DNA from 3 places in the Pseudoalteromonas sp. SCSIO 43201 genome. Region 3 is predicted to be linked to each of the others. Evidence: predicted binding sites of a transcription regulator. Region 3 holds the regulator's gene; each other region holds the start of a gene.

Region 1 (8,348 bases), 1.7 Mb from region 3:
GATAAAACAAGGCCCTCCTAAGGCTTAGATGTAGGTTCGATTCCTACTGGGGACGCCATCTCAATAGTGGCTTATCTGTTACAATTTTCTCCACTCGTTATCGTCCGCTCTGTGTCTGAACCAAAAGGATGACATGCTCAATTTAAAGGGGTAAATCTGACCCTAATTGAGTTAACAATATCTTATGGCAGAATAATACCAATTTGACTTAAAACTTGCTCAATTAGAAGGAGTAAATCTGACGCTAACAGCGTTAAGAATTTCTTATTTAAAGCAACTAAATAGCAAAAACTCTCTTGGCTACCGACAAGCTTCTCTTGTCTTAACATAAACCACTTAATTAAGATCACTGATATTACTTTCCTGTCCGGAGGTACATCACGTAATTGAAAAATTGGTATCACAGGGCAAACAGGTCGTCTTTCTCTATGTGAATTTCAACTAAATCATTAATTTGAACATTGTTAAGCGGTCGCTGTTCTTGGTTTACAGCAATAGCTGTCTGGGCGTTGACTTGGATGACTTGCAATTTATTCAACGTTTTAACTTGACGCATAAAGACATTACCACCAGCGTCAGTAAGGGGGCTGCTATGTGCAATGCTCAACACTTGACCCTCTTCCAGCCCATGCATACGGCCTAAGTTAATCACAACTTGCTCGTCATCAATATGCAGTATTTTACCATGGGTGGGTAAGCAGGCGATGGCCGAGTTCAGATCGACGCTGACTTGGTTCAACACAGTTTGAATTTCAGCCGCATAATCAGTTTGCCAAAACTGTTCACTATATACATCAACTAATTTGGTCTTTTTAAAAGGCCATACTCCTTGAGTACCGTACCTTTGTTGCCAGACCTTTTCATGAGAAAGAGCATCAAACAGTATAAACTCTATTTTAAAGCTCCTTAGATACTTATCGCTTTGCCAAAATGCAAGGTCGTTGTTGAGTTTGTTGACGCTAGAAATATCTGAAATTTGACTAAGTAATACATACTGACTATTTGTGTTTGCTGTTACTGTTTCGATTAACTGCTCGTTGTAATCGAATCGTTGACTAAAAAATCGATTTACATCTATTTTTTGAGCAAAATAGGGCACCGGTTCAACGCTTTGATTCTGATCTGATAGGGTATGATAAAGGCGCTCGCTGACAATCTTGTTAATGTCAAAAATTTGACCCAAAGTAGCTTGATGCTTATTTTTGAGTTGACTTTGTGTTATTGCAATTTGCTTATTGTATGCACTGGTAGAGCATTGACTTTGTTGTGGGGTGATATCGATATGTAGTGTTACTTGCCAAGCATCACCCACTCTTGATTCTGCAATTACATTAGCACCCTGAATTTCACCATTAGCGCGTATTTTCAACTGATCTTGCGTAAGCACACCGTCGGTGACGGTTTGCACACTGCTTACGGTTGCACCAGAAAAAAGTAGTGCTTGGGTGATGGCATCATTAACAGCCTGCTTTTTTGCTTTCTGATGGTCGCCATTTTTTATATCAGCCACCCCAGTCACCTCAAACCATTCTGCGTGAGATGGAATGTGGAATACCATACATATAAATGAAAGGCTCAGTGCGAATTGCGTTTTCATACTCAGATACTCAGTGTTAAGACTACTTATTACAACAGCAATACCTATGCCAAATTGTGGCAAGATTCGTGCATAATACTTATCAGTGAATTATTCATATCAATGATTGCTACTATTACCATGCTAGCAGATGGTAATAAGAATTGTATCAGGGCAGTAGTAGCACATCGATACATAGTGGAGAGAAGCAAAATGCGTATCATCAGTCCTAATAATGCTTGGATTATGGTTTGTGCTCTGGTTTTGCTTGGCGGTTGTTCAAGCATGATCGATAAGCATATTGAATATGAGACAGTCCAGCCTGATACTTTCCCAGTGCTACGTGCTGTTGGGTATGCGCCGTTAAGTGCCCAGCCTGGAAATACTGCTGGTGAAAAACAGTTAATGGCGATTAAAGTTTCAAAGCTAGAAGCATATCGAGAGCTTGCCGAACAGTTGTACGGTCAAAAGTTAACATCAACTACGACTGTCAAAGGTGCCATAGCACAAAATGATGGCTTAAAAAGCCAAGTAAATGGGTTAGTGAGAGGGGCAAAAGTGCTGAAGAGTTACGCAGTGGGAGATACATACGCTACCGAACTCGAGCTGGATATGAAGCGGGTGTATGATCTATACATCACGCAAGTTAAGCCGCAAAAGATTAAAAAAGTGTCGTATAGCTTCAAATAGCATAAATTTGCGTGTAACTACCCTGAGGTTTGGATAAGGGATGTTCTAACTCGTTGCTGCTAACGCACAACTTAATATTTCTCTTGTCTAGCCAGAGGGTTCTAGGCAAACGCATCGCTTCCGTGTCCTGCTCTCGCTAAGGTCCCTACGTCTTGAAGGCAAGGTAATACCAATTTGACGCTAACAGCTTTAAAAATTTCTTATTTAGAACAACTAAATAAGAAATTTTCGCCTAGTTATCGACAAGATTTGCTTGCCTCAAAATAGACTACTTAATTAAGAAAATTGGTATAAATTTACGCACCAATCGCTGACTATTGAAAGTGAACTCAGCGTACAGCTAGCGCTAAAACTAGCCGCTAGAAACGAATTAATTGTTTGAAGTTCGGGTTAACTACCTATAGCCAAGTGCTTTACTGTTTTTATTAGAACATGGACAAGGTTCTAATAATACGGAGTGCAACTCTTTATAGGAGCGGGGCGACGTTAAATTAGAGCATAAGGCGTGTTTAGGTAAAAAGTGCCAATTAAGCTTTAAGGTTCCTTACCAGTTCACCATCACTGCTCTTGACGTTGCCATCTTGACCATAAGTGACGGATGTTGGTGCACCAATTAAAATACTCTTTAGCTCTCTTGTGCTGACGTTGGCTTGATGAGCTGTTTTGGCGTTAACTTCATTTTTGGTCTGACATTCGGCAAGTAACGCGCGTACTTTACTCACCAAGGGCACTATCTCAGCGTGCTGAAATACTTTAGGGTCTGTCTGCGCTAGCTCCTTATCGAGCTTTTGAAGTTTGGATATATAAGAGAGTTTTTCCCGTGCAACCTCTTTGAGGTGGTCGCCACGGCGAGAGGCTAGTTCATCAAGCTCACGCGCCAGAAGCTGGGTCATCGCTTCTAGCGTTACAATTTGTTCACAAAGTTTGTGGTGGCAAAGCCGAACCAAATTATCCATATATTTCAAACTCAAATGCAGCTATGTTCTTCGCCAGTTTTTCGGCATCAACTTGGTATTTGCCTTCAGCTATCGCTTTTTTCAGCTCTTCGACTTTCTTGTCATCGAAGCCTGAAGACTGCTGTGCCTTTTCATTCACTGTTTTTAATTGCTGTGCTTGTGGTGTTAGACTGACGGAATCTGCCGCAGCTTTTGGGGTAGCGGGCGCTTTAGCCGCTGTAGCACTGGCCTCATTTCGTTGCAATTCAGCTTTTTGCTGTTTAACGTTGTTTGCAACGGTGGAGGACTGATTTTGACCGTTAACTTGATTGACCATGATTATAGACCCAATAATATTATACTCTCAGCCATAATATCGGCGCGAAACAGTATTACTTTAGCAAATTTTTCATAAATTCACCTCTACTGTTTCCACTTCTATTACTCTAGCACGTAAGGTTTTGCCTGAGCGAGTATTTTTCACAGTAATTAGTTCACCCCTGTTGCCATCTTGCATTGCCTCACCTTGAGTTTTAATAACAAGCCCCCCTGATTTGGCAAAAATAGTTACATTGTCGCCTTTGCAAACCATACAAATATGTGACTGTGTAAATGCTTGCCCTTCACGGATGTTTCTTTTACTGCGACTACCAATTAATAAGGTTTGGTCTTCTATATATGAAACTCGGCGAAACCGTTTAGGCTGCATTTCGACTTTAATGTCATCTTCCGTTATCACTCTACCTTTTTCTAGCATGGTCGCGCTAACTAACACTGGAAACAAGTGTTCAATGCGCACATGCACATACTGTGTCCACCCTTGTAAATCATCACATTTTATTTGAACAGTAACTTGGGTATTAAATGGTGGTGTCGCTGCTGTGCTGTGTACCAGTGGTGCTTGACACACTCTAGTGGGGATTCTTGAGTCAAGTGGTATAGCAAATATTGATAGTTGGCTATCAGGGTCAAGTTCTACCTGTGGAGCAACAAAATCGACAGCAGTTTGTTCCAAGGCTTTGTTGTCATATTGCTGACAGTGGCCATATCCTATGCTTATAAAATGAGCGAACAAACAAAAAAGTTGAATGTAACGGGTTTTTTTTAACAAACTCATGATGTTTCGACTATGCTTATGGGGTGAAACAAGGTATAAAGATTCTGCTTTAATAACTGCACCTAATCAAGGGTGGTAAACCATATCAGAGTCGAAGCAAAGATCGTTCCGATTAGCGGTTTATACAGTAGGAGATTGAAATGGCAGGTATTTTAGACTCGGTTAACCAACGAACACAACTGGTTGGTCAAAACCGTCTCGAGCTATTACTTTTTCGGCTTCAAGGTCGACAACGCTTCGGCATCAATGTGTTTAAAGTCCGGGAAGTGCTGCAATGCCCAGCACTCACGAGTATGCCAAAGTCAAACCCTCTAATCAGGGGGGTAGCCCATATTCGTGGTCAAACTATTTCTGTGATAGACATGTCACTTGCAGTAGGTGGGCCACCTATTCAGGATATTCGCAATTGTTTTATTGTTATTGCTGAGTACAACCGTTCCGTTCAGGGCTTTTTAGTTAGTGCTGTTGAGCGTATCGTCAACATGAACTGGGAAAAAATAATGCCGCCACCGTCTGGTGCAGGCCGTTATTCGTACCTGACAGCGGTAACTGAAATTGAAAATGAATTAGTTGAAATTTTAGATGTAGAAAAGATTCTCAATGAGATCTGTCCAATCAATACAGAAGTGAGTGCCGATATTGTATCTGATGGTGAGATGCAAAAAGATCTTGGTGAACGTATAGTATTCATTGCTGACGACTCAGCTGTGGCTCGTAATCAGGTAAAACGTGCGCTTGAGCCTCTGGGTGTTCAAACCGAGCTGGCTAAAAATGGTAAGGAGGCGTTAATCAGATTACGAGAGATAGCAGAAGTAGACTGTCAAAATAATGTCACTGAGCGCGTTGGATTATTAATTTCTGATGTTGAAATGCCTGAAATGGACGGCTATACATTAACAGCAGAAATAAAAGCGGATCCGAAATTAGCGCCATTGCATGTAATACTTCATACTTCATTGAGTGGTGTATTTAATCAAGCGATGATAGAAAAAGTCGGCGCTGATGATTTTATTGCAAAGTTTAACCCTGATGAGTTGGCAGCAGCGGTTAAAAAATGGGTTCACTGTGATTAAAGCTGGTGGTAGCACTTGGAAAATAAGCATTTAGAGCAAAAAGAGTACGATCAATTTAGAACTTTTTTGGAACAACAGTGCGGTATTGTGCTGGGTGACAATAAGTTATACTTGGTTAAAAGTAGGTTAGCCCCTCTTATGGCTCGTTTCGGTGTGGAAACGCTTTCATCTTTAGTGGTTAAAACGCTTAGTCCACATGAGCGGCAACTGCGTGCCGCCGTGGTTGATGCAATGACCACAAATGAAACGCTTTGGTTCCGCGACACTTACCCATTTGAGCTAATCAAAACCAAAATTTTGCCAGAGTTTAAAGACTTAAGGCGACCGGTAAAGATTTGGTCTGCTGCCAGTTCGTCAGGACAGGAACCGTATTCGATAGCGATGTCGGCGAATGAATATACAAGCAAGAGCCCAGGCTCGCTGAAGATGGGTGTACAAATTGTAGGCACTGATATATCTAACACTATGTTAGATATGTGCAAGAACGCGGAATATGATGCACTTGCACTAGCCAGAGGCTTATCCCCAGAGCGCAGAAAGAAATTTTTCACTGATAGTGGTAATGGCATGGCAAAGGTGGTTGAGCCAATCCGCAAAATGGTGAGCTTTAGGCATTTGAACCTACTTGATTCTTATGCGCTGATGGGAAAGTTTGATGTGATATTCTGTCGCAACGTGCTGATTTACTTTGCACCTGAGGTGAAGGCAAAAATAATTTCGCAGTTTGCGCAATCACTTAATCCAAATGGGTATTTGTTTTTGGGAGCCTCAGAGTCAATGGCCGGGTTAAGCGATGACTTCAACATGATCAGGTGTAATCCTGGTATCATTTATCAGAAGAAAGCTTAACACAATAATGGCAGCAGGGAAGCTTGCCTGTTGATTTATTGCGGTACAAAAACGCTGTACCCAGCAGGTGCCTTAAACTTTGACAACAACTTCACTAACTGTAACAGCCTCTTTCATCTAGTGAGCTATTTTTAGACTCTAAATTCTTACTGATAATATTAATCCACTTAACCAATTTGAGCTCGAAATAATAACTTATTATCCAGCCGCTGTGATCCCTAATACCAATTACCTTAATTAAGAGGTCTATTTTCAGGCGAGAAAATCTTGTCAATAACCGTCTTATGCTGAGGTACCTACGCTCTGTAGGCAGGCAAAAATTTCGCTATTGAGTTGCTCTAAATAAACAAGACACTTTTAACGCAGTTCGCATCAGATTTACTCCTTCAAATTGAGTCGGCATTATACAAACCAGTACCACTCCGCCAAGTTACTTTAAACGCTCTGCCGTTATTTTATTCACATAGGCATACTCTTGAGATTGTCACAATCGTGAAAGTCATCCCTTTAATGCCGATACAAATTCCCTATATTGTACTGTGTAAACTGATACAAAGAATATTAACTGCTATTGATATGCTACTACCCTCTTGAATTGTAAGGATTTAAAATAAATTTCTAATTGGCCTGAATATTGCTTTTACCTAATGAGTCAAATTTTTGGAGTGAGATAATGGCAATCAGTTTCGATAAAGCGTTGGGTGTACATCAGCACACAATGCTACTTCGTTCTCAACGTGCTGAAATTTTAGCAAGCAATATCGCAAATGCAGATACTCCAGGATATAAAGCGAAAGATATCGATTTTGCGAGTGCCTTGAAAGCGGCAAAGTCATCGCAAAGAAGCGGCAATGATATGGTCAGAACAGATGCCAAGCACCTAAGTGGTGGTACTAAAATGAGTAATTCATCTGAGCTATATCGTTCGCCAAATCAAGCAGATACAGGTGATGGTAACTCAGTTGATATACAGGTGGAACGAAACTTGTATGTACAAAACGCATTAGAGTACCAAGCCAGTATGCAGTTTCTATCTGGTAAGTTCAAAGGGCTTAAAAAAGCTCTAGGTAGTCAAGGGGCATAACGATGAGTTTATATAACGTTTTTGATATAGCAGGTTCTGGCATGAGTGCACAAAATGTGCGCCTGAATACGACCGCGAGTAATATATCTAATGCAAACTCCGTTAGCTCTAGCCAAGATAAAGTATATCGAGCTAGACATCCCGTTTTTGCCGCTGAACTTACCAAGGCCGCAGCGTCTCAAAGCAATGCTGCCGGTTCATCTGTAGGAGTTAAAGTGCTGGGTGTAGTTGAGAGTGATAAGCCACTTCAAGTGGAGTATAACCCCAATCATCCCAGTGCAGATGCAAATGGCTACATTTATAAACCGAATGTGAATGTGGTGGAAGAGATGGCAAATATGATTTCAGCGTCCCGTTCATATCAAACCAATGTACAAGTTGCAGATGCAGCAAAACAGATGCTGACAAAAACGCTGCAACTAGGCCAGCGCTAATTGGGAGTAACAGCTGATGAGTAATAACGTAAATGCCACATCAACGGGTGTAGATTCACTCTACTGGGACAGGCAAAAGCAGGCCGAGGAGCAAAAGCCCAGAGATGAGTTGTCGCAAGAAGACTTTTTCTCGCTACTTACTCAACAGCTGTCCTTTCAGGATCCGAGTAAACCTGCTGATAATGACCAGATGATTGCGCAAATGACGAGTTTTACAATGGCTGAGGGGATTTCGAAGCTTAATGAGAACTTTGACTCGTTAGCAGCATCCATGACTTCAAACTCGGCATTACAAGCGTCAACATTAATTGGTAAAAAGGCGTTGCTGGAGTCTACGACACTAGAGCATGGTGGAGATTCCTTATCTAAAGGCTCTGTTATTGTTCAAGAGCCGGTACAGAATTTATCCGTAGGAATTTATGACGAAGCTGGTGCCCTGGTGAATACATTAGAGCTCGGTGAGCAAAGCGCCGGTGCTGTGAGGTTTACGTGGGACGGTAAAAATAAAGACGGTGAAACAATGCCTCCGGGTGAGTACACCATCAAAGCTGAAGGGATGATTGAAGGTGAGTACCAGACACTTCCATCTG
Region 2 (8,348 bases), 1.7 Mb from region 3:
TTTGTGGTAAAAGCCATGATTGTGGCAGCAAGATTGGTTATTTGAAAGCGATTATAGAGCATGCTGTTCGTCGAGATGAATTTTCCAATGAACTGATGCAATTTATAACAAAGCTTGCAAAATGAGTGTGAAATTAATACTCTTTTATATAGTGAGTTAATTATGGGAGCTTTGCTCCCTTTTTATTATATGAGATATTGATGTTTAAAAAACACTCAGCGCTCGCTTTTTTTTTTCTTCTTATTTTGGGTTGCAGTTCACAAAACAGTGAGTTAACCATCGCCAAAAAAACCTCTGAATATTCACAGGAAGAAATTGAGCAAGTCATCAAGGAATGGAATGAATCGAAAGAGCAAATTAAACGCTTATTACAGTCTGAAAACGACTTAAATAAACTCATTACACTATTAGCTGCACAACAGCCGCTCCCATCTTCGGATGCGCTATTGAATGGCAACCCATCGGTGGTCTCTCATCGGGCTGAGGATAATACTACACAGAGATTTTATGCGGTACTCACACCAAGGCTCACACAAGCAGCTGCGGAGAAAGTTGTATTAAGGGTAAATAGAGCATTACCCACGTTAAATACAATTACAAATGTTGGTATAAGAACAGAGCAAAAGGCATTTGGGGAGCGTTTTATTGTTCAAATGGGGCCTTTGGAATCAAATAGGGCTGCGAGCGTGGTTTGTAAAATCCTGGAAAAATATAATGAAAAATGCGTTTCGGTTGAATATTGAACGTTTTGTTCTTTAGTTATCCGTTGGTTAGATGGGTCGTAAAATATATATAAAAATAACAAAAAATAACTAAAGTTTCTTAGTATCGTACCGATAAATATAATGGAAATCCTAATAATAAACCTGAAGGTAAAGGAAAGGTAAATGATAAATAAAATTAAGGTTAGTTTAATCACGCTATCTTTGCTAAGTGTGACTTCCGTTGCTGTTGCGTCTCAAAACAAAACGTTTAATGCCAGTGTTACGGTTCAGAATGCGTTTACACTGGAAAAAGTAAACGATCTTAAGTTTGGTACGATTCGAGCGATGGCTGAAAGCACCAAACAAGCAACTTTAACGCGTCCAGCAGATTCTACAGAAGCACTAGCTGCAACCTCTCAAGATGGTGCTCAAATTGGTATTTTAACAGATGACTCTTCTCCAGCGCAGTTTACAATTTCAGGTGTAACTCGCTATGCCAACATGAAAATATCACTACCAACCTTAACGGTTGACCATGATGGTGATGCAGGAACACCAGAAGTAGCAGCAATTGAGCTTGTTTCAGCTGAAGGCCCGAGTGACACGGCTAAATTTGAACTTTTAAGCTTATCCTTATATGCGGTTGAGGGCCAGACACCAAACGCGGCGATTGAAAAAAATGGTGACGACGAATATGTGATTGCAGCGAATAATGAAGGTAAAGCTACTTTCAACGTTGGTGCATCTATTGGTACTGATAAAGATGGTGGAAGCTATTTAGATGATACATATTCAGCTACGGTAGCCATTACAGTATCTTACTAAGTTATGATATAGGCGATGATGTTTATCGCCTTTTTTGAGTGGTATGAAAGGATTAAAGTTTTTCGCGTTTGCTACAATGCTCTCAGGTATGAGCCATGCAAGCTCAATTGAGGTTCTTCAGAATCTTAATTTTGGCATTATTGTTGCTTATGAAAATTCGCGGGAAAGCATACTCAATATGACCCCTTATGGAGAAGTGTCGAGCACCAATGAGTTGTATATTTTCAAGCGTGGTGAACCTGCGGTTATTCAACTCAAGGGCTTTCCAGCCAATAAGCAAATTTATATCTCTGACTGTCGTTGTGAAGTAAAAATACAAAACCAGCACAGTAGTAACTTCTTTTTGATAAAGCGTCTGAATTTAGTTGATAAGGCTTTCACCGGTGTATATGGGGAAGCGGAAATAAAAATAGGCGCAATACTCGCAACGTCTGGCAATGGCCAACCTTATGTAGATGGAAGCTATACCGGTAAAGTGAGTATAGTAATTGAGTATTAATGAACTATGTATATCGCTGATTTAAAAGGGAGAATCTTGCGCTAGCTGTGTTGAAAATTTCTGCTTAGCCATGGGGAAGGTTTTATCGCCTACATGAAGAACAGTTAATTAGGCGAATAGGTATACTACAGAGGTAATGTGCCAATAATATGGGCTTAATGGTGAACACAAGGTAGCGCGTATCTAAAATGGATGCCATTTGGGCATGAGTTATATAACGCATACATTACTTAATAATTTGGTTTTAAATAAAAGAATATCATGAAGTATATCGTTTTTTTGTTCAGTGTTTTTGTGTCTGTATTTAGCACTTTCTCTTACGCTAACTTATTAATTTCTCCAACAAGAGTGGTATTTGACGAGCGTACTCGTACAGCCGAAATCGTCGTACTCAATAACTCCAGTGTATATCAAAGTTATCGTTTATCATGGGAAGAAAAACAAGCCTTACCCAGTGGTGGCTATAAGCTAATCCAAGAGGAAAATGTGATAAATCTGAGCTCAATGGCGAGAGTCAGCCCAAGCCAAATGAGGCTGGCACCAGGACAAAGACAGGTAGTCAAAATTGCACTGCGAAAGCCGAGGGCACTTGGCGCTGGAGAGTATCGCTCACATCTACTGTTTCAAGCGTTACCAAATGGAAATGACGGAAATGGTAATCAAGGAACAATTAAATTAGATATCGCGTTAAATTATTCTTTGCCTATTATGGCCCGACATAAAATCGACACACCTAACATAACGATTACCACAGTGGATGTAACCGATAAGGTGACAGTTGGATTGTCCAAAACCGGTGTTGCAAGTGCATTTGGTACCATTGAGGCATTTTTTAAGCCCCAAGGAGTTGCTTCTGCAAAGCGAGTGGCCATTACTGCAGATTATACGGTACATACCGAACTGGAACGCGCTCAAGCACAGCTAACACTATTACCTCGCGCTCGAATAAATGCTCCAGGAATATTAGAGGTCCGTTTTACTGGTTCAGGGGAGTACAAGCGCCATGTCTTTGCCGAAAAGACAGTAATACTGAAATAAACGCAGTTATTCATAGTTGTTGTATCACATGATGAAAAGTTAATAGCGATGCATTTCGGAAGTAAGCTAGTAATGGCATTGTGCTGTATTGCTACTGTGACCCCCTTGCAGGCGAAGCAAGACATTGATGTCAATGCGGTAGTGCGGGTGCTTAGTCAACTCGAAAGTACCTTGTCTGATATTAAGAAACCAGTACAGGCGGCACAAGCTGAGCTATATATTCCTGTCGGCGAATATTTATTTTTATCTACACACTTAAATGAGCGTCATTATATTGGCGAACTTATCGCGATAAAAAATGAACACTCTTTTTGGATAGAGCTGGAAAGCTTTGTCCAGATGATAGGCCTTGCTATAGAAATAAATGAGGCGGGGGCATCTGGCTGGCTAAAAGATCCTGACAACCGCTTTGCTATTGATTTGGCTCGCCAAGTTGTGTTTGTAAATGAGCAAGAATACAGCTTGCAGACAGAAGATATTTATATAGACCAAGATCAACTTTTCATAGAGTCTAACAGACTTAATGAATGGTTTGGTTTCTCACACACTGTAGATTATGGACGTCAAAGCTTGCAAGTGCAGAGTCAGTTTACCTATCCTGTTGAGGCGCAGATTGCACGCCAGTCAAGGGCGTTATCCAGAGAAAAATCAGACCGAGCGATACTTTACCCGAGGTCTGGATCGGGTTACCAAATGTTATCCGCGCCAGTTGCCGATATACAAGCAAGCTTTAGGCATAATCAAAATCAGAATGAATTGACTTATTCCGTACTTGGCTCACATGAGTTTGCGTATATGAAAGCTGATTACTATACCTTTGGCGAATATGATGACCACTTTAAACGTAACCGCCTTACATTTAGCCGTAAAAGTGAAAAGGGAGAGCTCCTAGGTATTGGTGCAACTGAAGTGCGAGTAGGTGATATCACTCCAGTTAATGTCAGTAGTTTGAGTACAGCAGGCTTCTCTGCTGGCATTAAATTATCGAATAGACCGATGAGCGCTTCATCAGCGAAGCGTAGTGTCAATATCACTGGAGAAATTCAACAAGGGTGGGATGTTGAACTATACCAAAATGGCGTGTTGCTTGCGCAAGAGTTAGACATTGAGAGTGGTGTATATGACTTTAGTGACGTTGAACTACAATATGGTGAAAATGAATTTGAAATCGTTAAATATGGCCCACAAGGTCAATTAACTCGTGCCAAGCAGGTCTACCAGTTTGATCCAAACTTGTCCTCCCACTCTGGTGAGTATGAATTCTCTTTAAATAAAGTTGGGCAGCGTCTTTTAGATAAGCAAAGTAATAGTGGCGATAACGGATGGCGAGTTGCAGGCACTTATCGCACCAGTATTACTGATGGCCTATCGACCTATATTGGCGCTGAATCTCATATGGGGAGCGACGATGATACCGCTACTTATTCTGTTGGAAGTTACTATAACGGATTTCGAAACTGGCTGTTGAATATCGAGCATGAAGCAACCACTGAAGGTGAAAGTAAAAGCCAAATTTCAGGCAATACTCGAGTGTTAGGTCAAGCGTTGACTGCAAGTATAAGCCGTAATACGCGGTCGAATTTTCAAGGGGATAGCGTTTCCAACAATGTATATCAACTAAACCTCTCAGGCCGGCTACATAACAGCTCGTTTGGGAGTTTGCGTCACAGAACACAATTTAGTGTCAATGACACGGCTGCAGGCCGGTTTACGCAGGTTGTAAATCGATTAAATTATGGGTTGGGTCGTTGGAATATTGGTAATCAGCTTACGTGGCGACAAAGTCTGCAATCAGAAGCTCTATTCGGCGCGACGCAAATTAGTGGCAGTCATGGCGGGACTTGGTATCGACTTGGTGCAGATTATCAGATTAATCCTGAAGCGGATTTCACTGATATATATGCTACCGTTACCCATCAAATAGATGACGATATTGAAGCGCGGGTGCGATTTGCTCACTCATTGCTTGACGATAGCGACTCTATAGAGTTTGGTTCAAACTTTAACTTTGAACGCTTTAGTCTGTTTAGCACCGCTTCTTATTCAAGTGAGCAACATTGGCAAGTTGCTGTCGCTGGAAGGTTTAGTCTTGGATACAATAGTCTATCCAGCAGTGTATTTTCCACTAAAAACACTTTATCTAATCGAGGCTCGCTAGTCGTTCGGGTCTTTTTAGACAAAAATAATAACAGTGTACTCGACGGTACAGATGAATTACTACCTGATGTCGAAGTGAGGGCCGTACACGCGTATCGCCGTGCTGTTACGGACGAAAATGGCGTTGCATTGCTAACTGGCTTGACCGAATATAGAGCCACAGATATTGAGCTTCAATCGACTTCACTGCCCGATCCTTTTATGATCCCAGCGCATGCTGGCAAGTCTATTGTACCTCGCGCTGGTTTTATAGAGCGGTTGGATTTCCCGATTGTTTATTCTAGTGAAGTAGAAGGTAAGGTATTTAAACAAGGTAAAGAAGAAGTTGCGTTTACTGAAGTGGCGCTGATTGATGAGCAGGGAGAAGAAGTTGCAACAACACGAACGCAGTTTGATGGCTTTTATGTATTCACAGATGTAAAGCCTGGCAACTATGAGGTAAAACTAGACCAAGAAATAACAGAGGCAAGAAACCTGAAAAGTGCGCAAAAAACGTTGGTGACTTTACCTTTACGAGGGGATGTGGTCAGTGGTGTTGATATTAACGTTATTCCAAAAGAAACAGAGCAGTTACAGGTTGCAAGCCTTGGTAAATTCAATGAACTTAATTTTTTGAAAGTGTATCTTCAACTTATCAAACCACGATTGATGGCTATAGAATCAATCCAACCATTTTATGTTCAAGATCAAGCGCACTATCTGCTTGGGGTAGCATTTAGCTCAGATCCAAAACAAGACTTGACAGCATTATGTTCGCAGGTGCTCGAACAGGGTATTAATTGTGATGTTAAAGCATTAGAGGTAGTACACTAAATGATAAAACCAGTATTTTCCATCACCAGCATAATATGCGTGCTCGCACTTCTATCTGGGTGTCAGAGTACAAAGCCAGAAGAAACAACAGTTAATTATGCAAAGATTACAGTGGAAGAATATCAGCAGATGCAAGAGGCCATTGCCCAGTGGCAAGAGGATAAAGTAGCAATTGCTAGGCTATTGGATGCGGAAAAAGATTTGCAAAAACTCATTCAAGCGCTGTCCGGTTACGTGTCAAATACAAAACCGGCTCAAGTAACTACCACTAAAAAACAGACTCCTTTGATTACACAAGCCAACGAGTCTCAGGCAGCAGTAGAAGAAGTCATCACACAAAATAGTTATCAACCAATAAAAACACAAGCTCAACCGGTTAGTGTGGACGACTCAATTGATACAAATAGTCAAAAAGTAGAATACAAATATGCCGTTCAGCTAGCTTCGTTAAACGGCAAAACACAAGTATTAGAGTTGACGTCGACACTAGAACAAACCCTCCCTGAATTGATAAAGAGCAAAGAAACTTTTTCGATTGAGACAGTTGATGGTAAAGGCGTTACGCGATACCGAGTTAAGTGGGGAGCCTTCGAGAACAAAGCGGCAGCACTGGATGCGTGCGACAAATTTAAACAGCATCGTCGAGCATGTTTTGTTACTGCATTTGGTGGAGAAAAACTTTCTCGTCTTTGAGTCACTGAAAATGAGCCGGTAATTAGTTGCCACTTTCTTGTCCACGAAAACCAGAAACAAGCGCTGGTTCCAATTGCGATAACAAAGCTTATGTGAAATACCAACGATAATGAACAACCAGCATCCTTATACCAATTTGAAGGAGTAAGTCTGACGCTAACAGCGTTAAAAATTTCTTATTTAGAACAGCTAAATAGCAAAATTTTTGCCTTGCCTACAGGACGTAGGTATCTCGGCGTGAACAGGACGCGGAAGCGGTGTTATCGACAAGATTTTCTCACCTCAACATAGACCACTTAATTAAGAAAATTGGTATTAATTATTCCTACAGTTCGTAAAATCGCGCCGTCCATGTGGCGCGATTTTTGCTTAATCGTAAGTAAGATCAACGATGGCTGACGACAATGAAATATCTTGTATTCATTTTTGTATTTTGGCTTACCGCGTGCACGAGCAGTGAGCAAGTAGGCAAAAGAGAACTAACCCAGCAGCGAGAAATATTACCAGATTTTGATGGCTTTGGTGCACAACTAGCGGCTGAACTTGGGCAATATGTGCGACCTTTCAAACCGAACTCAACAGTAGCAGTGACTAGCTTTTTTAGGGCAAACCAATTAAATGACGTCATAGTGGGGCAAGGAAGTGGACTTGGTGTGGCGCTACAAGAGTCATTAATAACCCATTTGAGCCAAATGGGAGCTGATGTTGTTGAGTACAGATTAAGAAGCGCTTTATCTTTGAGTGACTCTGCCGATAGTATGTTAAGCAGAGAGTTAAAAGCGATAAATCAACGTCAGAAAATTGACCTGGTTGTAGTTGGTACGATAGTTGAGAGCCGTGACAGCTATTTGGTCAATGCTAGGCTTGTAGAAACACTTCACAGTCGGGCTCTATCCGCGGCATCGCTTAGTATTCCTAAATCGGCATTATGGGGCTCTGAGAGAGCCACGTCTCGAGATGGTCTTATCATACGCAGTCAATATTAATGGAGATGAGTGTAATGAAAAAAATATGTAGTCTGGCTTTGCCTCTTTCATTGATGGTTGGCTGTACTCAGAGTAACTTTTTCGCTGTAGATACAGCACAAACGGAGCCAGTGAGAAATGGCTTTGAACAATCGTCCATGTTTCAGAGTAATCCAAATGGATTAAAGCAGTTTTCTATATCTCAGCAAATGGCTGGGAAGAATGTGACCCATTATGTCCAAAGTATCATGCAAGATATGGTCACGAACCTGAAGCATGTAAATGAAAAGACGCCTGTCGCGGTAACTAGTTTTGTATTCTTAGACAAAGAGTTCGATAAAGGGTCGCTTCTCGGTAATCAGTTAGCTGAGAGTTTTATTCACGAATTACATGCTTTTGGGATCCCTGTTGTTGATTTTAAAACGACAGATTACATTCGCGTAACACCTGAAGGGGATTTTATCTTTAGCAGAGACTTTCTTGAATTATCAGATGATCATCCATTTTTATATGTACTTGGTGGCACGCTAGTTAATCACCAAGGTGGGGTAATGGTAAACGCCAGGGTTGTTGGTTTGAGAAGTAAGAGTGTTGTCGGTTCTGCCCAAGGGTTTTTACCACAAAGTGTGGTAAATGCGCTGCAAGATGGTGCTT
Region 3 (8,348 bases):
GGATTGGATATTTACCTCAAGAGTCATCCATATTTAGGAAGCTAACGGTATATCAAAACCTCATGGCTATTTTGGAAACCCGCAAAGATTTGTCTAAAGTTGAAAGAGAAGCTCAGCTTAATGAGTTGTTGGATGAATTTAATATCCAACACATCCGTGATTCTCAAGGGATGGCATTATCTGGAGGAGAGAGAAGACGGGTAGAAATTGCTCGTGCTTTAGCCGCTAATCCTAAGTTTATCTTGTTAGATGAACCTTTTGCTGGCGTTGATCCAATTTCAGTGTTAGATATAAAGACAATCATTGAGCACCTTAAAAATCGTGGGATCGGTGTACTGATCACCGACCACAATGTAAGAGAAACGCTGGACGTATGTGAAAAAGCCTACATCGTTTCACACGGTGAATTAATCGCCGCTGGTACGCCAGAACATGTTTTAGCGGATCAAACCGTAAGAGATGTCTACCTAGGCGAACAATTCAAGCTATAGTTAAGACGTAGTATTAATAACTGTTAAAAGGGATTGTTAGAGATACATGAGGCAATCATTACAGCTGCGCATGGGGCAGCAACTTACAATGACTCCACAACTGCAACAAGCCATACGCCTGTTGCAGCTTAGTACGTTGGATCTACAGCAAGAAATACAAGAAGCGTTGGACAGCAACCCACTATTGGAAGTGGAAGAAAGCGATACCGCAGACGCAGAAAGTACTGAACAACACAGCCAAGATAAAAATAATACGGACGATAGTCAGCAAAGCTCAGATGAAGCGCCTGTCAGCGAGTATGAAATGGACTCAGATACCGCCATGAGCAAAGAAACGGTTAGTGATGATCTTGCCATGGATGTGACTTGGGATGAATATATGAGTGCTGCACCAGCATCAAGCGCAGCTCCTTTACCTGATGATGATAACGTCTACCAGGGAGAGACTTCCGAATCACTACACGACTACCTAATGTGGCAGTTAGAACTTACGCCATTTAGCCCAACAGATAGAGCCATTGCTATTGCCATCATCGAAGCGGTAGATCTGTCTGGCATTTTAACGCTTTCCTGTGAAGATATTTTAGAAAGTATCAATGATGAAAACAGTGAAGAGCCGGTAGAGTTGGATGAAGTCGAAGCCGTACTTAAACGTATCCAGTTGTTTGACCCTGTCGGTATTGCTGCACGAAGTTTGCAAGAATGTTTATGTATTCAGTTAAATCAATTTGCACCTGACACACCGTGGATCACCGAAACCAAGATGATCCTGACCGAGCACATTGATTTACTTGCGAGCCGTGATTACCGTACCTTAGCGAAAAAAACACGCTTAAAAGAAGCTGAGCTAAAAGAAGTTATGACGCTGATCCACAGTCTTAACCCTAAGCCAGCTGCGAGTATTATTCATGAAGAACCAGAATACGTTATTCCAGATGTGTCGGTAAAAAAAGTGAAAGGCCGCTGGGTTGTAGAGCTAAACCCTGATGCGATGCCTAAGATTAGAGTAAATGACCACTACGCTGCGATGTCGAGAACTGCTAAATCGAGTACTGATAGCCAGTTTATTCGCTCACACCTTCAAGAAGCAAAGTGGTTTATTAAGAGCTTAGAAAGTCGCAATGACACTTTATTGAAAGTTACCAATTGCATTGTGCAACAACAACAGGCATTCTTTGAACATGGCCCCGAAGCGATGAGACCTATGGTGTTAAACGATGTCGCAGAGATGGTTGATATGCACGAATCTACGATTTCTCGTGTCACCACCCAAAAGTACATGCACACACCAAGGGGCATATTTGAGCTGAAGTATTTCTTCTCAAGCCATGTCAGTACCGAAAATGGAGGTGAGTGCTCCTCAACAGCAATACGAGCACTCATCAAAAAGCTAATAGCTGCGGAAAACACTGCTAAACCATTAAGTGATAGCAAAATTGCAGATATTTTAGCTGAACAAGGAATTAAGGTAGCGAGACGCACGATTGCAAAATATCGTGAATCCCTAGCCATTCCACCGTCAAATCAGCGTAAAAGCTTGATATAAGACGTTAAACACAAGAAGGAAAAATGCTTATGCAACTAAATTTAACTGGTCGCCATGTAGAAATCACTGACTCTTTAAGAGATTATGTCACCAACAAGTTTGCGAAGCTTGAGAGGCACTTTGATCATATCAATAACGTTCATGTGATCCTTGATGTCGAAAAACTAGTTCAAAAAGCAGAAGCAACATTGCACGTAAATGGCGGCGAGCTATTTGCATCAACAGAGCATCAAGACATGTATGCAGCAATTGATGGCCTGATTGACAAACTAGACCGTCAAGTAATTAAACACAAAGAGAAGCTCACTCGACACTAAAATGAAATTAAGTGAATTAGTGAATAAGGACTGTAGCAAAGCTGCGGTCCTTTTTAGTAGCAAAAAACGTATTCTCGAGTACATTAGCGAATTAGCGCATAGCCAAATCCCTGATACCAGCCAGCACACTATCTTAGATGCCCTTATGGCACGAGAAAAGCTGGGAAGTACAGGTATAGGTAAAGGGATCGCAATTCCTCATGGGCGACTTGAAGGTATTGATAAAATACTGGCGATGGTCTTGGTAAGCGAACAAGGGATCCCGTTTGAGGCGATCGACAAACAGCCTGTCGATATTTTTGTCGCATTCATCGTACCTGAAGGAGATAATCAACAACACTTAAAGACCTTAGCTGCGATTGCTGATACACTCAAAAATAAGTCATTTTGCAAAATGCTCAGGCAAGCGAAAAATGACGATGAGTTATATGCAGTGATCCAAGGTGAATTTGATGAGTGATGAAGAAAAAGGACTCGAGCTTATCATTATCAGTGGCCGTTCTGGTTCTGGTAAGTCTGTAGCACTTCGAGTATTAGAAGATTTAGGCTACTATTGTGTCGACAATATTCCGGTTAATTTACTCCCCTCTTTAGTTCGTAGTGTTTCTGACAACTACAACAAAGTTGCTGTTAGTATCGATGTCCGCAACCTCCCCAAAGAACAAGATGAGTTCAACGATATACTCGAGTACTTACCAGGTTTTGCTAAACCAATCCTGTTTTATCTAGACAGCGATGATCAGACGCTCATTAAACGTTTTTCAGAAACGCGCCGTTTGCATCCATTATCAATACACAACCTGCCTTTAGACGTTGCAATTAAAAAAGAGCGTGAGCTGTTAGATGTATTGACGACTAGAGCTGACTTCTTAATTGATACTACCAGCCTTAGCGTGCACCAACTGGCAGAAGATATTCGTGAAAAGATTTTAGGTCAGAAAAATAAACAACTTATCATTACCTTTGAGTCTTTTGGCTTCAAGCACGGTATTCCAAAACAAGCAGATTACGTATTTGATGCGCGTTTTTTACCAAACCCGCACTGGGAACCAGAGCTAAAGCCATTAACGGGGCTAGATCAGCCGGTAAAAGACTATCTCTCAAGTCATAGCATAGTGCAGAAATTTACTTGGCAAATTCAAACGTTTGTCCAAACTTGGTTGCCACACCTTGAACGAAACAACCGTAGCTACTTAACCATAGCTATAGGCTGTACTGGTGGCCAGCACCGCTCTGTTTATTTAGCACAAACGATTGGTGAGCGCTTTGCAAAAACACACTCTAACGTAAAAATCCGCCATCGTGAGCAAGAGAATAATGTGTGAAGATACATTTTTAATCCAAAATAAGCTTGGATTACATGCTCGAGCAGCGACTGAACTGGCTCAGCTTGCCGTTCAGTTTGATGCAGAGGTGACTTTATATCAGGGCGATAAAAGCGCGTCAGCGGATAGCGTTCTGGCACTGCTACTTCTGGAGAGCAGCCGAGGTAAAGAAGTTAAAGTTGTGTGTAGCGGCCCTGATGCGCAGCCCGCACTGGATGCTATCGGTATGCTGATCCATAATAAGTTCAATGAATCAGAATAACTCCCCACAACCGTAACAGGTATTGTGTCAGCACCAATTCATATAACATGTGCTACACTTCGATACGCAAATTCAATTAAATAAGTCTCGCCTACTCGCCTGTAAACCTTGGTAGAACAAAGAAAACTGCGTTACACTGTAGTGGCTGTTAGCGCTAAAACTGGCTGCTAGAAGGGCGTGATACCAACTGTCTTAATACTTGCTCAATTTGAAGGGGTAAGCCTGACGCTAGTAACTGCGTTAAAAAACTCTTATTTAGAATAAATTAATGCTCCTAAGCTGAGGTTGATTATTTCGATACATGAGGCTAAACGAAGCTAGTATGGTATATCCCAGTTTTGAGTCGGTTGAGGTGGTAATTCATTTATAATAAATAAAGCTAGAATAAACCGGCAGCCCACCCACGGAAATATATTGTGTCACATTTTTACAAGACATGGTTTCTGAATACATTACAGCATGTTGGGGCGAGCAAAACACTATCATTTACTGTCAACATTATCAAAAAGGACGCGTATGCCTGAAGTATTTGAACAAGACTATACACTGGAGCAACTTCAAAAGGTTACCAAAGCCTTAAACAGTGGTCAGTTTGTTCAAGTAAGGCGTATGCTAGCAGAAACCGCTCCTTGTGATACCGCACTCCTGCTAGAGTCATCACCTCATAAAGTTCGCTCTATGCTCTGGCAACTTGTTGACCCAGATATTCAAGGGGATGTGCTCGAGGAACTGTCTGAGGATGTAAGGCTGGGGATCATCGCTCAGATGGAACCTGAGCTTATCGCAGCTGCAACCGAAGACATGGATGATGATGACTTAGGTGATGTCCTTCGTAGCCTTCCTGATACCGTTTATCAGGATGTTATCGGTGCGATGGATACACAGGATAGAGAGCGTGCTACACAGGCATTATCCTACAAGGAGAACTCCGCTGGCGCTCTGATGAGCACAGATACGGTCACTATACGGCCAGATGTCACTTTGGAAGTGGTATTTAGGTACCTTCGCCTCAAAGGTGAGCTACCTGATGGTACTGATGAGCTGTATGTCGTGGATAAAGATAACTGCTTTTTAGGCACGCTACCTGTCAATATTTTACTCACTAATTCACCAGATAGTATTGTTCGCGAGTTGATGGATGAAGATAAGGAAACCATTCCTATCTCCATGGATGAATCTGAGGTTGCACAACTGTTTGAGCGTCATAACTGGATTTCAGCTCCTGTCGTTGACGATAATGCCCACCTTCTCGGCCGTGTTACCATTGATGATGTGGTCGATGTTATTCGTGAAGATGCCGAGCACAGTCTATTAAGTATGGCCGGTCTTGAGGACGAGGAAGACACCTTTGCTCCTGTTCTTAAAAGTAGCAAGCGCCGTTCAATTTGGCTGGGCATAAACTTGCTTACAGCGTTAATGGCAGCATTCGTCGCCAGCTTTTTCGAAGGTACTTTAGATATTTTGCCAATCCTTGCAGTACTAAATGGCATCGTACCAAGTATGGGTGGGGTTGCAGGTAGTCAAACGTTAACACTGGTTATTCGTGGTATAGCCCTTGGTCATATCAATCAAACCAACCAGAAGTTTTTAATGGGTAAAGAGCTGGCCATTGGTGCGTTAAATGGGTTGCTATGGTCGTTGTTAATCGCGGGTGTCATTGCAGTGTGGCAGTGGGATTTCACACTCGGTGCAGTCATCGCCTTCGCTATGTTTATGAATTTAGTCGCAGCGGGTATTGCTGGTGCAAGTATCCCAATTATGCTGAAAAAAATGAATATCGACCCTGCTCTAGCAGGAAGTGTGGTGCTAACAACAGTCACTGATATTGTCGGAATTTTTGCATTCCTTGGCACTGCAACTTGGCTGCTCGTTTAACAATGACAGATAATGCTGGCAATACCGCCAGCATTACTTAATAGGGTGCAGTGTTATTCTCCTGCAATCTGCATGCTATTGAGTAGCACCGAACCAGTTTGTACCGCGCCTCGACATTCGATATCACCACCTAACCCTTCAATGTTGGCAAACATGTCTTTTAGATTACCTGCAATCGTGATTTCACTGACAGGATACTGTATCACACCATTTTCTACCCAAAACCCTGCTGCACCTCTTGAGTAGTCACCAGTTACCGTATTGACCCCCTGTCCCATCAACTCGGTTACCAGTAAACCTGTGCCCATAGTCGCCAGTAAAGCGCTCAAGTCATCATGGGTAGGTTTTACTAGCCAATTATGTATACCACCAGCATGCCCTGTAGCTTGCATATTCATCCTGCGCGCCGCATAACTTGCCAATAAGTAAGTATTCAGTACACCGTCTGTGATAATTTCACGATCTATTGTTTTCACTCCTTCACTATCAAATGGGCTTGATGCTAACCCTTGCAGCAAATGAGGCTTCTCTTCGATATTGACACAAGTATTAAAAATTTGAGTATCTAAAGAGTCCATTAAGAAACTTGATTTTCGATACAAAGCGCCACCACCAATGGCTGACACTAAGTGTCCAAATAAGCTATTGGCAATATCAGCGCGGAAAATCACAGGCACTTTGCGTGTAGATAGCTTTTGACTACCTAGCTTCGCTAACGTCGACTGAGCCGCTTCAAGTCCAACAGCATTAGCAGATTTAAGCTCAGTATGTACGCGGGAAAGCGTAAACGCAGAGTCTCTTTGCATTTGCTCTGCTTCTTTCCCTATTACCATAGTGCTTAAACTGTGTCTTGTTCGTGGAAAGCCCGCGATCAGTCCATGACTATTACCATACACTCGGATCCCTTGGTGACTGGATAAACTCGCACCATCCGAGTTAACTATTCTGGGGTCGTAGTCAAGCGCTGCTTTTTCCGCCGCGATACACTGCTCTATGGCTTCATCCGGAGAAACTTCCCACGGGTGAAATAGATCTAGTTCAGGAGGAGACATTTCCAATAGCGCCTCATCTGCGACCCCATTACAAGGATCATCCGATGTAAACTTGGCGATATCGATTGCCTTTTCTACAACCGAGCGCAATGCCTTAGGGCTAAGATCAGCTGTCGATGCAGAACCTTTGTGGTTGCCAACATATACACTTATCCCCAGCCCACCATCTTGGTTAAATTCAATGGTTTCAACCTCTCCCATACGCGTACTTACAGATAACCCTGAGGTACTTGACATTGCAGCCTCAGCGGAGGTTGCTCCTAGTTTTTTTGCCTGTGCAAGTACTTCAGCAACAGCATTTTTTACATCATCAATTTGGCTAAATATTGGGTGTTGTTGAGGTTGAGTCATAGATACCTTGTCCGCTTGCTCATCTGACTAAAGCTGATTAAGTTAATATGCTAACACAGCTACTCACTATTGTAGTGATCAATTGTGGTATACTCTAGGGTTAGAGACCTTAATTATTCAAAGTATAGACAAGAGCAATGGCTAAACACGAGCAACCGACTGAAGAAGAGATTATTTACGTTTCCAAAAGTGAGCTAAAACGTGAGGCGCAGGAATTACACGAGCTTGGCTGTGAGATTGCAGGGCTGGGTAAAAAACAGCGTGAGAAGCTCCCTTTAACCGATGAGCTCAAAGAAGCAATGGCCGTTGCTGATAAGATCCGAGCCAAAACAGATGCTTATCGCCGTCACATGAATTATATCTCGAAAACGTTACGTACCACTGCAAACATTGATGATATTCAAGCGGCAATGGATTTACTCCTTAATAAGAACAACCAAGCAGACGTTTTGCTCAATAAAATTGAGCATATTCGAGATGATGTTATTGCCAAGGGTGACAGTAAAATTAACGAATTATTGCTAGAGTACCCTGAACTTGAGCGCCAAAAAATGCGCCAAATGGCACGCCAAGCAAGCAAAGAGTTAAAGGCAGAGAAACCTGGTAAAGCGTACAGAGAGCTATTTCAATATTTAAAAGAAGTGATTATGCCATAGCTCACCCGGGCCAATGAATAAGGACAAAAAGGCGCATCAGCGCCTTTTTATTGTCTACAAAATAGTATTAAGCGGTGCCACCCACTGTTAGCTCATCAATTTTCAAGCTTGGCTGACCAACACCAACAGGAACGCTTTGGCCATCTTTACCACACACACCAACACCTCTATCTAACGATAAATCATTACCAACCATAGAAACTTTTTTCATCACTTCAGGGCCATTGCCAATCAAAGTGGCTCCTTTAATCGGTTGGGTGATCTTGCCATTTTCGATTAGGTAGGCTTCTGAAGCTGAAAATACAAACTTACCAGACGTAATGTCGACCTGACCGCCACCAAAATTATTAGCAAATATGCCTTTATCAACGCTGCGGATGATTTCCTCTTGCGTATGCTCTCCCGCTAACATGTAGGTATTTGTCATTCTCGGCATAGGTAGATGCGCATATGACTCGCGACGAGCATTACCT

The links. Region 3 encodes sigma-54, which starts transcription at its own class of promoters, with help from an activator protein. Its sites were predicted from a motif close to GTTGGCACGNNNNTNGNNT; they were not measured.
Region 1: a site for sigma-54 is predicted at 1,633-1,651, ahead of J8Z24_RS05715 (flagellar assembly protein T N-terminal domain-containing protein). Genes of this name have one in related genera too.
Region 2: a site for sigma-54 is predicted at 7,082-7,100, ahead of J8Z24_RS05695 (FlgO family outer membrane protein). Genes of this name have one in related genera too.

What each region holds. Positions count from the first base shown of each region.
Region 1 is NZ_CP072683.1:1,345,065-1,353,412, forward strand. It holds tRNA gene J8Z24_RS05710 (tRNA-Arg) at 1-58, shown strand, start outside; gene J8Z24_RS05715 (flagellar assembly protein T N-terminal domain-containing protein) at 401-1,597, opposite strand; gene J8Z24_RS05720 (LPP20 family lipoprotein) at 1,790-2,266, shown strand; gene J8Z24_RS05725 (flagellar protein FlgN) at 2,794-3,222, opposite strand; gene flgM (flagellar biosynthesis anti-sigma factor FlgM) at 3,215-3,538, opposite strand; gene flgA (flagellar basal body P-ring formation chaperone FlgA) at 3,611-4,318, opposite strand; gene J8Z24_RS05740 (chemotaxis protein CheV) at 4,459-5,391, shown strand; gene J8Z24_RS05745 (CheR family methyltransferase) at 5,407-6,240, shown strand; gene flgB (flagellar basal body rod protein FlgB) at 6,914-7,324, shown strand; gene flgC (flagellar basal body rod protein FlgC) at 7,327-7,758, shown strand; gene J8Z24_RS05760 (flagellar hook assembly protein FlgD) at 7,775-8,348, shown strand, end outside.
Region 2 is NZ_CP072683.1:1,335,763-1,344,110, forward strand. It holds gene galU (UTP--glucose-1-phosphate uridylyltransferase GalU) at 1-125, shown strand, start outside; gene J8Z24_RS05665 (hypothetical protein) at 201-743, shown strand; gene J8Z24_RS05670 (DUF4402 domain-containing protein) at 888-1,529, shown strand; gene J8Z24_RS05675 (DUF4402 domain-containing protein) at 1,573-2,028, shown strand; gene J8Z24_RS05680 (fimbrial biogenesis chaperone) at 2,290-3,066, shown strand; gene J8Z24_RS05685 (SdrD B-like domain-containing protein) at 3,115-6,036, shown strand; gene J8Z24_RS05690 (SPOR domain-containing protein) at 6,037-6,729, shown strand; gene J8Z24_RS05695 (FlgO family outer membrane protein) at 7,134-7,715, shown strand; gene J8Z24_RS05700 (FlgO family outer membrane protein) at 7,730-8,348, shown strand, end outside.
Region 3 is NZ_CP072683.1:3,539,796-3,548,143, forward strand. It holds gene lptB (LPS export ABC transporter ATP-binding protein) at 1-491, shown strand, start outside; gene J8Z24_RS15435 (RNA polymerase factor sigma-54) at 538-2,037, shown strand; gene hpf (ribosome hibernation promoting factor) at 2,067-2,354, shown strand; gene J8Z24_RS15445 (PTS sugar transporter subunit IIA) at 2,356-2,814, shown strand; gene rapZ (RNase adapter RapZ) at 2,807-3,679, shown strand; gene J8Z24_RS15455 (HPr family phosphocarrier protein) at 3,669-3,941, shown strand; gene mgtE (magnesium transporter) at 4,458-5,816, shown strand; gene pmbA (metalloprotease PmbA) at 5,870-7,219, opposite strand; gene yjgA (ribosome biogenesis factor YjgA) at 7,357-7,875, shown strand; gene tldD (metalloprotease TldD) at 7,943-8,348, opposite strand, start outside.